One region of the Streptomyces sp. WZ-12 genome, then DNA from elsewhere that is predicted to be linked to it. Evidence: riboswitches for the same ligand, from Rfam matches in the RefSeq annotation. Region 1 holds a riboswitch; the other holds the start of a gene.
The links. Region 1 has a riboswitch for cyclic di-AMP ahead of PV796_RS11295 (M23 family metallopeptidase). Riboswitches for the same ligand answer to the same signal wherever they lie in the genome.
Positions count from the first base shown of each region.

Region 2: linked by a shared signal. The riboswitch ahead of PV796_RS23500 (transglycosylase family protein) and the one ahead of PV796_RS11295 (M23 family metallopeptidase) in region 1 are both predicted to bind cyclic di-AMP.

Region 1 is NZ_CP118574.1:2,705,955-2,710,587, reverse strand. It holds gene PV796_RS11300 (M16 family metallopeptidase) at 1-1,215, shown strand, start outside; cyclic di-AMP (ydaO/yuaA leader) riboswitch at 1,528-1,684, shown strand; gene PV796_RS11295 (M23 family metallopeptidase) at 1,697-2,476, shown strand; gene PV796_RS11290 (GntR family transcriptional regulator) at 2,722-3,408, shown strand; gene PV796_RS11285 (HPr family phosphocarrier protein) at 3,867-4,148, opposite strand; gene PV796_RS11280 (bifunctional acetate--CoA ligase family protein/GNAT family N-acetyltransferase) at 4,347-4,633, shown strand, end outside.
Region 2 is NZ_CP118574.1:5,411,910-5,416,542, reverse strand. It holds gene eno (phosphopyruvate hydratase) at 1-548, opposite strand, end outside; gene PV796_RS23500 (transglycosylase family protein) at 866-1,552, opposite strand; cyclic di-AMP (ydaO/yuaA leader) riboswitch at 1,560-1,729, opposite strand; gene PV796_RS23495 (transglycosylase family protein) at 1,980-3,047, opposite strand; gene PV796_RS23490 (cytochrome P450 family protein) at 3,287-4,633, opposite strand, start outside.

The DNA.
Region 1 (4,633 bases):
GAGGGCCTCGACGGCGTCGCCACGATCATGGCCCGGGCCTTCTCCGAGGGCACCGACAAGCACACCGCCGAGGAGTTCGCCGCCGAACTGGAGCGCTGCGGCGCCACGTTGGACGCGCATGCCGACCACCCCGGTGTGCGGGTCTCTCTGGAGGTCCCGGCCTCCCGTCTGCCGCGCGCCCTCGGCCTGCTCGCCGACGCACTGCGCGCCCCCGCCTTCCCCGACGACGAGGTCGAGCGGCTGGTCCGCAACCGCCTCGACGAGATCCCGCACGAGTTGGCCAACCCGGCCCGGCGCGCGGCCATGGCGCTGTCCAAGGAGCTGTTCCCGGCCACCTCCCGGATGTCCCGGCCCCGTCAGGGCACCGAGGAGACCATCGCCCGGATCGACGCGGCCGCCGTGCGTGCCTTCTACGACGCGCACATCCGGCCCGCCACCGGCACCGCCGTCATCGTCGGCGACTTCACCGACGTCGACCTGGACGCGGCGCTGGCCGACACCCTGGGCGCTTGGACGGGCTCCACCGCGCAGCCGTCGAAGCCCTTGCCGGTCGTCGCCGACGACACCGGCCGCGTGGTGATCGTCGACCGCCCCGGTGCCGTCCAGACCCAGCTCCTCATCGGACGGGTCGGCGCCGACCGGCACGACCAGGTGTGGCCCGCCCAGGTGCTCGGCACGTACTGCCTGGGTGGCACCCTCACGTCCCGTCTGGACCGGGTGCTGCGCGAGGAGAAGGGCTACACCTACGGGGTGCGCGCCTTCGGCCAGGTATTGCGCTCCTCCGCCCCGTCCTCCCCGGAGGGCGCCACCGGCGCCGCCCTGCTCGCCATCAGCGGGTCGGTGGACACCGCCTCCACCGGGCCGGCCCTCCAGGACCTCTGGACGGTGCTGCGCACCCTCGCGGCCGAGGGGCTGACCGACGCCGAGCGCGACGTCGCCGTGCAGAACCTCGTCGGCGTGGCCCCGCTCAAGTACGAGACCGCCGCCGCGGTCGCCGGGACCCTGGCCGACCAGGTGGAGCAGCAGCTCCCGGACGACTACCAGGCGCAGTTGTACGTCCGACTCGCGGAGACCGGCACGGTCGAGGCGACCGCGGCGGTCGTCAACGCCTTCCCGGCGGACCGGCTGGTGACGGTCCTGGTGGGCGACGCGGCGCAGATCGCCGAGCCCGTCAAGGCGTTGGGCATCGGCGAGGTGACCGTCGTCAGCGGCTGACCCCAGCCGCGTGACGGCACGTCACCCGACGTCTCGTCACGTATCGACAAAGCGGCTCCCGTGGCAGCGACTTGCCACGGGAGCCGTTGTGTGTGCGCACCGTGTTCTCGCCCGCCCAACTGGTGTGCGTGGCTCCGCCGCCCCTACGGGCCCGGGGCTCGTGGACGGGTGGCGCCGCCTGCCCGGTTGCCCCGGTTGCCCGATTCGAGTGTGGCGTGCCGCACAAAACTCCGGTTCTGTTTGCCGATTGAAAGTTGCCCCGTTTAGCGTCGGTCCGGCTGTTCGTCACAACTCCGCCACAACAGTGGCACCGAGCAGTCATCGCCGAGTCCCCGTACGGCGCGAGCCAGGGGAGCCGGGGACCCACATGTCCCCTGGGGTGAATCGGGTCCCTCTCCGGAGGAGCCCGTAGGAGACCTTCCTGCTCCGAACCCGTCAGCTAACCCGGTAGGCGAGAGGGAAGGAAAGGACCAGCCAGTACATGGCGTTCACCCGTGCCACCGGGAAGCACCGCCGTGCGAGCCGCACCGCTCGCACGACCCGCAACCTCGCCGGCATAGCCACCCTCGCGGCCTCCGGAGTCGTCGCCTCGGTGGCGTCCCCCGCGCTGGCCGCCACGGGCGAGCCGACCGCCCACGACACCGGCCTCCAGCACGCCGTCGAGCTCGGTGACGAACTCGCCGTCCGGATCGAGGCCCAGGCGGACACGCAGCAGGCGGCCGCCGAGGCCGCCGAGGTCAGGGCGAAGGCCGAGGTCGAGGCCAAGCGGCTGGCCGAGATGGCGAAGAAGAAGGCCGACGAGGAGCGTGCGGCCAAGGTGCGCGCCGCCCGCGAGGCCGAGCGCAAGCGCCTCAACACCTTCGTCGCTCCCGTGACCGGTTCCTACGTCTCCACCGCGTACAAGGCGTCCAGCGGCCTGTGGTCCTCGGGCAGCCACACCGGCATCGACTTCCACGCCGCCTACGGGACGCAGGTCCACGCCGTGAGTGCCGGCACCGTCGTCGAGGCCGGCTGGGGTGGCGCGTACGGCAACAACATCGTGATCCGGATGAACGACGGTACGTACACCCAGTACGGCCACCTCTCCTCGATCGGGGTGACGGTCGGGCAGTCCGTCACTCCGGGGCAGCAGATCGCCCTCTCCGGCAACACCGGCAACACCACCGGCCCGCACCTCCACTTCGAGGCCCGGACCGGCCCCGACTACGGCTCGGACATCGACCCGGTCGCCTACCTCCGCGCGCACGGCGTCAGCGTCTGACCTTCCCCGACCTCTCCGCCGCAGCACCGTCCCCCTGGAGCCCCGGCCCGCCATCTTGGCGGGCCGGGGCTCCGTCGTTTCCGTAGGGCCGCCGTCGGCCCGCCCACCAGGTTCCCGGCTCGCATCGTCCGAAAAGCGCCGATGGATTCACGACATTCCACGGGAGAATCTTCCGGTGTCGAATAGAGTCGAGGAATGTCGCCGAGCGGCGATGTCTTTCGGGGATTACGGCGGAGGCACGGACGATGCGAAGCCACATTTCCGCGCACGCGGTGTGTACGGCGATTCGGGACGATATCGTCTCCGGTCTGCTCGCGCCGGGGAGCCGGCTGATCGAGGACATTCTCGCCGCGCGGTACGGCGTCTCCCGGGTCCCGGTGAGGGAAGCGCTGCGCACCCTCCAGTCCGAAGGTTTCGTCACCTCCCGGCACCATGCGGGCGCCTGCGTCGCCGAGCTCACCGAGCAGGAGGCCGCCGACCTCCTCGACATGCGCGCCCTCATAGAGCCGCTGGGTGCCGCCCGCGCCGCGGCCCGCCGCACCACCGCCCACCTGAAGGTGCTGCGCGGCCTGGTGCGGCTCGGCCGCGAACGGGCCCGCCACGGCCACCTCGCCGACCTGCGTCAGCTTGACGGTTGGTTCCATGAGACGCTCGCCCAGGCGGCCGGTAGCCCCAGCCTCACGGCGCTCCTCACCCAACTGCGACGCAAGATCGAGTGGACCTACGTCATCGAGCCGCCTACCCGGGTCACCGATGCGTGGGACGAACACGGCGCCGTGCTTGACGCCGTCGCCCGGGGGGACGCGGAGCGGGCGCGCACCCTCATGGCGGCGCACATCGAACGGTCGCTCCCGGTGTACCGACTGCGGCGCCACGCTTCCGCTGTGAGGGAGGCGAAACGCCCCGTCAACACGGCACGCGTCCGCGCTTAACAATCGCCCCGTATACAAAGGGGGAGGTGTCTGGGAATGCGGGCGCAGGGAGCGAAGGCGGGGTGGGGGTGCTCGACGTGCGTTTCCGATGCCGCTCGCCGAAATGCCTGCCCCAGATACGGAGAATGGGAATTCCGGATTAAAAGTGTCGACTGGGGGTCGCAAATGAGGGCGAAGGTCAACGGGGGCTCTCGCTGACCGGAATCATTCGCGGGTGGCCGTACAGGTTTCCGAGGCTTCCGATTAGCCAATGGAGAATCCCCGACGTGCCTTCCCGTACACGGTTCAGCGCATCGCCCGACGCCCCCAAGTAACAAGGCGAGCAGCCGCCTCCACATACACGCGAACGACCCCGCCGCGGCAGCCGGATGTGTGTACCGGTTGCCGCGGCGGGGCCGTCTCGGCTGGCGTCCGAAGAAGCCCTGGGCGGGGTGCGTGGCCCCGTAGGTGCTCGGGGCTCAGACGGTCTCGGGAAGCTCCTCAAGGCCCTCGGCGACCAGCTTCGCCAGGCGGTCGAGCGCGGCCTCGGCGCCCTCGGCCTCGGAGGCGAGCACGATCTCCTCGCCACCCTGGGCGCCCAGGCCCAGGACCGCCAGCATGGAGGCGGCGTTCACCGGGTTGCCGTCGGCCTTGGAGATCGTCATCGGGACACCGGAGGCGGTGGCCGCTCGGACGAAGATCGACGCGGGGCGGGCGTGCAGCCCCTCGGCCCAACCGACATTGACGCGGCGCTCAGCCATGGTGTTGCCCTTCAAAGTCGTGACTGTTGTCTAGACCATTCTCGCACGCTGCCGGGGGTGGTCCGGCAGCCCGTCGCCCCGGCTTCCCGTCGGGCTGCCGACCCTCCTTCCGGGCCGTTGGTCCGGCGCGACGAGCCCGGGGAAATCGAGCGTACGCACGCCGAGCCGGTTGTCAGTGGCCCGCCGTACGCTGTCCGCATGCAGACGCCGCCGGATCACGCCTACCCGACCCACTGGGAAGCCGACGTGGTGCTGCGTGACGGCGGGACGGCGCGCATCCGACCCATCACGCCCGACGACGCCGAGCGGCTGGTCTCCTTCTACGAGCAGGTGTCGGACGAGTCGAAGTACTACCGCTTCTTCGCGCCGTACCCGCGCCTGTCCGACCGTGACGTCCACCGGTTCACCCACCACGACTACGTCGACCGGGTCGGCCTGGCCGCCACCGTGGGCGGCGAGTTCATCGCCACCGTCCGCTACGACCG
Region 2 (4,633 bases), 2.7 Mb from region 1:
GCGCCCCAGCGCAGCGCCTCGGAGAAGGACTCCGCGCCGATCGGGGCGATCATGAACTCCTGGATGTCCACGTTGGAGTCGGCGTGCGAGCCGCCGTTAAGGATGTTCATCATCGGCACGGGCAGGACGTGCGCGTTCGGGCCACCGAGGTAGCGGAACAGCGGCAGGTCGCTGGCCTCGGAGGCGGCGTGCGCGACGGCCAGGGAGACGCCGAGGATGGCGTTGGCGCCCAACGAGCCCTTGTTGTCGGTGGCGTCCAGGTCGAACATCGCCTGGTCGATCAGCCGCTGCTCGGTCGCGTCGTAGCCGACGAGCTCCGGGCCGATCTGCTCGATGACCGCGAGGACGGCCTTCTCCACGCCCTTGCCGAGGTAGCGGTTGGGGTCACCGTCCCGCAGCTCGACGGCCTCGAAGGCACCGGTCGAGGCGCCGGACGGGACGGCGGCACGGCCCGTGCTGCCGTCGTCGAGGCCGACCTCGACCTCGACCGTGGGATTACCTCGCGAGTCGAGAATTTCGCGGGCTACGACGACGTCGATGGACGGCACGTTGTCTCCTTCGGGGGTGTCTGGAGTTCTCGCCCTGAGCCTAACGGCCCCGGACGCATCCGCTTGCCCGTGGCCCGCTCCGTGGGACGAAAAAACCCAACAAGCAGGCCAAACTCCCAGTTCACGGGAGGTTTCCGGGCGTTGTTCGCTATGCGGGGAACGCCGCGCCGGGCCCTCTGACGGCACCGGAGACGGTGCACGTCAGCGGGGGGGGCTCGGGCGCGGTGCGGCACGGCGCAGGGGCGCCCGGACATAAGAAGCCCCGCCGCGGCGCGCTCGGGGGTACGCGCCGGGGCGGGGCAGCTTTCGCGGGCGGCTCAGATGCTGAGCTTCTGGCCCGGGAAGATCAGGTTGGGGTTGCCGCCGACGACGGACTTGTTGGCGGCGTAGAGCGCCTTCCAGTTGGTGCCGTGCGCCTTGGCGATCTTGGCGAGGGTGTCGCCCGACTTCACGGTGTAGGTGTCACCGGAGCGGTGCGGCTGCTGCGGGGCCGGCTGGGCCTTCTCGACCTTCTCGCGGACCGGGGCGGACTTCTTCTTGGTGGTGCCCTCGGTCTGCTTGCGGGTCTCGGAGGTGCCCTGGCTCTTCTTGACCGTGGCGCCACCGGAGGTGTCGACGTTGGCGGCCGGGCCACCGGCGGTCAGGTTGCCGGCGCCGGCGCAGGACCAGGCACCCGGGCCCTGGATGGCGAGCAGCTTCTCGGCGACGGCGATCTGCTGGGCCTTGGTGGCCAGGTCGGCGCGGGCCGCGTACTGGGTGCCACCGGCGGCGGCCCAGCTGGAGTTGGAGAACTGCAGGCCACCGTAGTAGCCGTTACCGGTGTTGATCGACCAGTTGCCACCGGACTCGCACTGGGCGACCTTGTCCCAGGTGGCGACCGAGGCGGCGGAAGCGGAGGTGGCGCCCATCAGCGGGACGGCGACGGCGGCGCCGGCGACACCGGCCAGGGTGGCGACGCGGACGGCCTTGGAGCTGCGGCGGTGCTTGCCCTTGTTGATCAGCATCGTGCGTTCGTTTCCTCACCGACGCCTACGAGGTGAGCTGTCGGGTTCGGGCCGTGTGAGCTGCCCGGCCGCGTGTGCTGCACACGCGACTTCACCCCAAGCCGGTTGACCCGCTTTCACGGGTGGGGCCGGCACTTACCTTGGGTCCCCCGCTCCTGCCTTCGGCGCTTGCGCGTCGTCGTCCTCCGACCGCCGGCAGGATTCGGCGTGCGATCGAAGAGCCCGCTTTGGCGAGCGGTCCTGACCGTAAGCAAATCCCTGTTGGTGTTCAAACCCCATCTTCTGAACCAAGTTGACCGTTTTTGATCATCAGGGGGGACATTTCCGCAGGTGGACCCCGGTATCGAAACGGGGGACGGGACCCACCCCGCCCCCCGCAACGAGAGCCATATCTCACTTTTACGAAACCGCCCCGAACCGGCGGTAACTACCCCTGCGCCCGCCCGAGATCGAGCAGTTGACCAGGAAGGATGAGGTCCGCGTCGGAGCCGATGACGCCGCGGTTGCGGTCGTAGAGCGCGGGCCAGCCGCCCGGCAGGTCATGGCGCTCGGCGATGGCTGACAGGTTGTCACCCGGGCGTACGCGGTAGTCGCCGACACCCGCCGGGGGCGTGCGGTGCGCCGCCCCGCCGCGCGAGGCGTGCCGACCGCTGCCGCCGTCCCGCTCGTCACCGGAGCCCGCACCGTCGCCCGGCACACCGCGGTGCTTGCCGGCGGCGGGCGGCGTACCGGGATCGACGGAGCCGGACGGGCCGGCCGGGTCGTCCGGCGCCGTGGACGGAGGCGAGGAGGGGGACGGGACCCCCGACGGCTCCCCGGTCGGCTCCCCGGTCGGCTTCTCGGACGACGAGGGGGACGGAGTGGCCGACGGAGAGCCGGAGGGCGATCCGGACGGCGATCCGGACGGCGACGCGGGGTCCGTGGGGCTTGTGGGGTTAGCGGTGCCCGTTGCGCCCGTGGGGTCCTGGCTCGCCGAAGGGGCGCCCGGGGTACCGGAGTCGGAGTCCGACCCGGGGGCGGCGTCGCTGCCGGACGGGGTGGGCGTCGTGGTGCCCGGGCCCGCGTGGCCCGACTCCCCCGTCGTGCCGGACGGGTCGCCGGTGGCCGGGTCGTCGGCCGAGGGGGCGTGCGTGGGGCGCGGGGTGGGTCGGCTGGTGCTGCCCGGGTCGACGCCCGGCTTACGGCCGCCCTTCGTCAGCCCGGCGTCCACCGCGCAGCTCGGGAAGGCGTCCGGGCCGCGGTCGTCGAGGATCGCCTGGGCCACGGCTATCTGCTGGGCGCGGCTGGCGAGGTCGGGGCGGGAGGCGTACGCGGAGCCGCCGTAGTGGTCCCACATCTCCTGGGTGAGCTGGAGGCCGCCGTAGAAGCCGTTGCCGGTGGCGGAGCTCCACATTCCGCCGCTCTCACACTGCGCGACGCGGTCCCAGGTCGCCGCGTCGGCGGCCTGCGCCCCACTGGCGCTGAGCAGTGGCAGGGCCAGCCCCGCGCCGGTCACTCCTGCCGTGACAAAGATGGCCGGTGCTTGTCGGGGGCGACGATGCCGGCCGTTCCCGGAACGCATGCGGTTGCCTTTCGCGCGGCGGTTGAGTTGTCGGATCGCGGCCGGGCGGGGGCGCCGTGACGGCGGCCCGCGACCAACCTCGATCGCCGGAGGAAAGGTAGCCGGGGTTACGGGCAGTCACAAGCCGGTGTAGCGGAGATCACGTAATGGTCACATGACTGACGGATCGTCAACTATGCGACTGTGCCTGGTCGGGACGGTTCCGACGGCGTCTCCGTCGCGCTCTCCGGTGTGAACTCCACCGGCAGGGTGCGCAGTCCGCGCATGATGAGCCCGCCGCGCCACCGCAAATCGTCCGGTTCCGCCGCAAGTCGGAGGTCCGGCAGGCGGGTCAGTAGGGTGGCGAGGGCGGTCTGCCCTTCGAGCCGGGCGAGCGGCGCGCCGAGGCAGTAGTGGATGCCGTGCCCGTAGCCGAGGTGGGGGTTGTCACGCCGCGCGAGGTCGAGCACGTCCGGCTCGTCGAAGCGGGCCGGGTCGCGGTCGGCGGCGGCCAGCACCACCAGCACCGGGTCCCCCTCGGCGATCCGCTGCCCGCCCAGCGTCAACTCCCGGGTCGCGTACCGCCAGGTCGCCAGCTCCACCGGCCCGTCGTAGCGCAGCAGTTCCTCGACGGCGGTGGCGAGCAGCTCGGCATCGCCGGCCGCGATCGACTTCTGGAGCAGCTCCCGCTGGGCGGGGTGGCGGAGCAGCGCGTAGGTGCCGTTGCCGATGAGGTTGACCGTGGTCTCGAAGCCGGCGAAGAGCAGCACGAAGCACATCGCGGCGGCCTCGTTCTCGGTGAGGTGCTCGCCGTGGTCGGAGGCCCGGATCAGGCCGGAGATCAGGTCGTCGCCGAGGTCGGCCCGCTTGCGGTGGATCAACTCGGCCAGATACGCCCGCATCTTCTTCACGGAACGGGCGACGCCGCCGCGCGGGCCCCCGCCGTGCCGGATCATCATGCCCGCCCAGTCGCGGAAGTCGTCCTGGTCCTCGGGCGGGACGCCGAGCAGGTCGCAGATCGCGTAGATCGGCAGCGGGAAGGCGAACTCGTGGATGAGGTCGGCGCTCCCGCGCTGCGCGAAACCGTCGATCAGTTGGTCGGTCAGCTCCTGTATGCGCGGCGCGAACGCGGCGACCCGGCGCGGGGTGAACGCCTTGGAGACCAGGCGGCGCAGCCGGGTGTGGTCCGGGGGGTCGATGTTGAGCAGGTGCGTCATGAGGTTGGCACCGCGCTCGCCCGGAATGCCCGTCTTGCCCTTTCCGTGCGCGGACTCGGAGTGGTGCACCGGGTTCTTCGACAGCCGGGCGTCGGCGAGCGCCTGCCGGGCGTCCGGGTAACGGGTGACCAACCACGCCTCGACGCCGCTGGGCAACCGGGTCCGGTGCACCGGCGCATGCTCGCGCAGCCAGGCGTACGCCGGGTACGGGTCCGCGGCGAACTGCCAGGAGAAGAGCGCGGGGGTCGGGCCGGGGGTGGGGGTGGCGGCGGGGGCGGCCGCGGGTCGCGGGGCAGCCGGTGGGGGCGGGCGTTCCGGTGGATC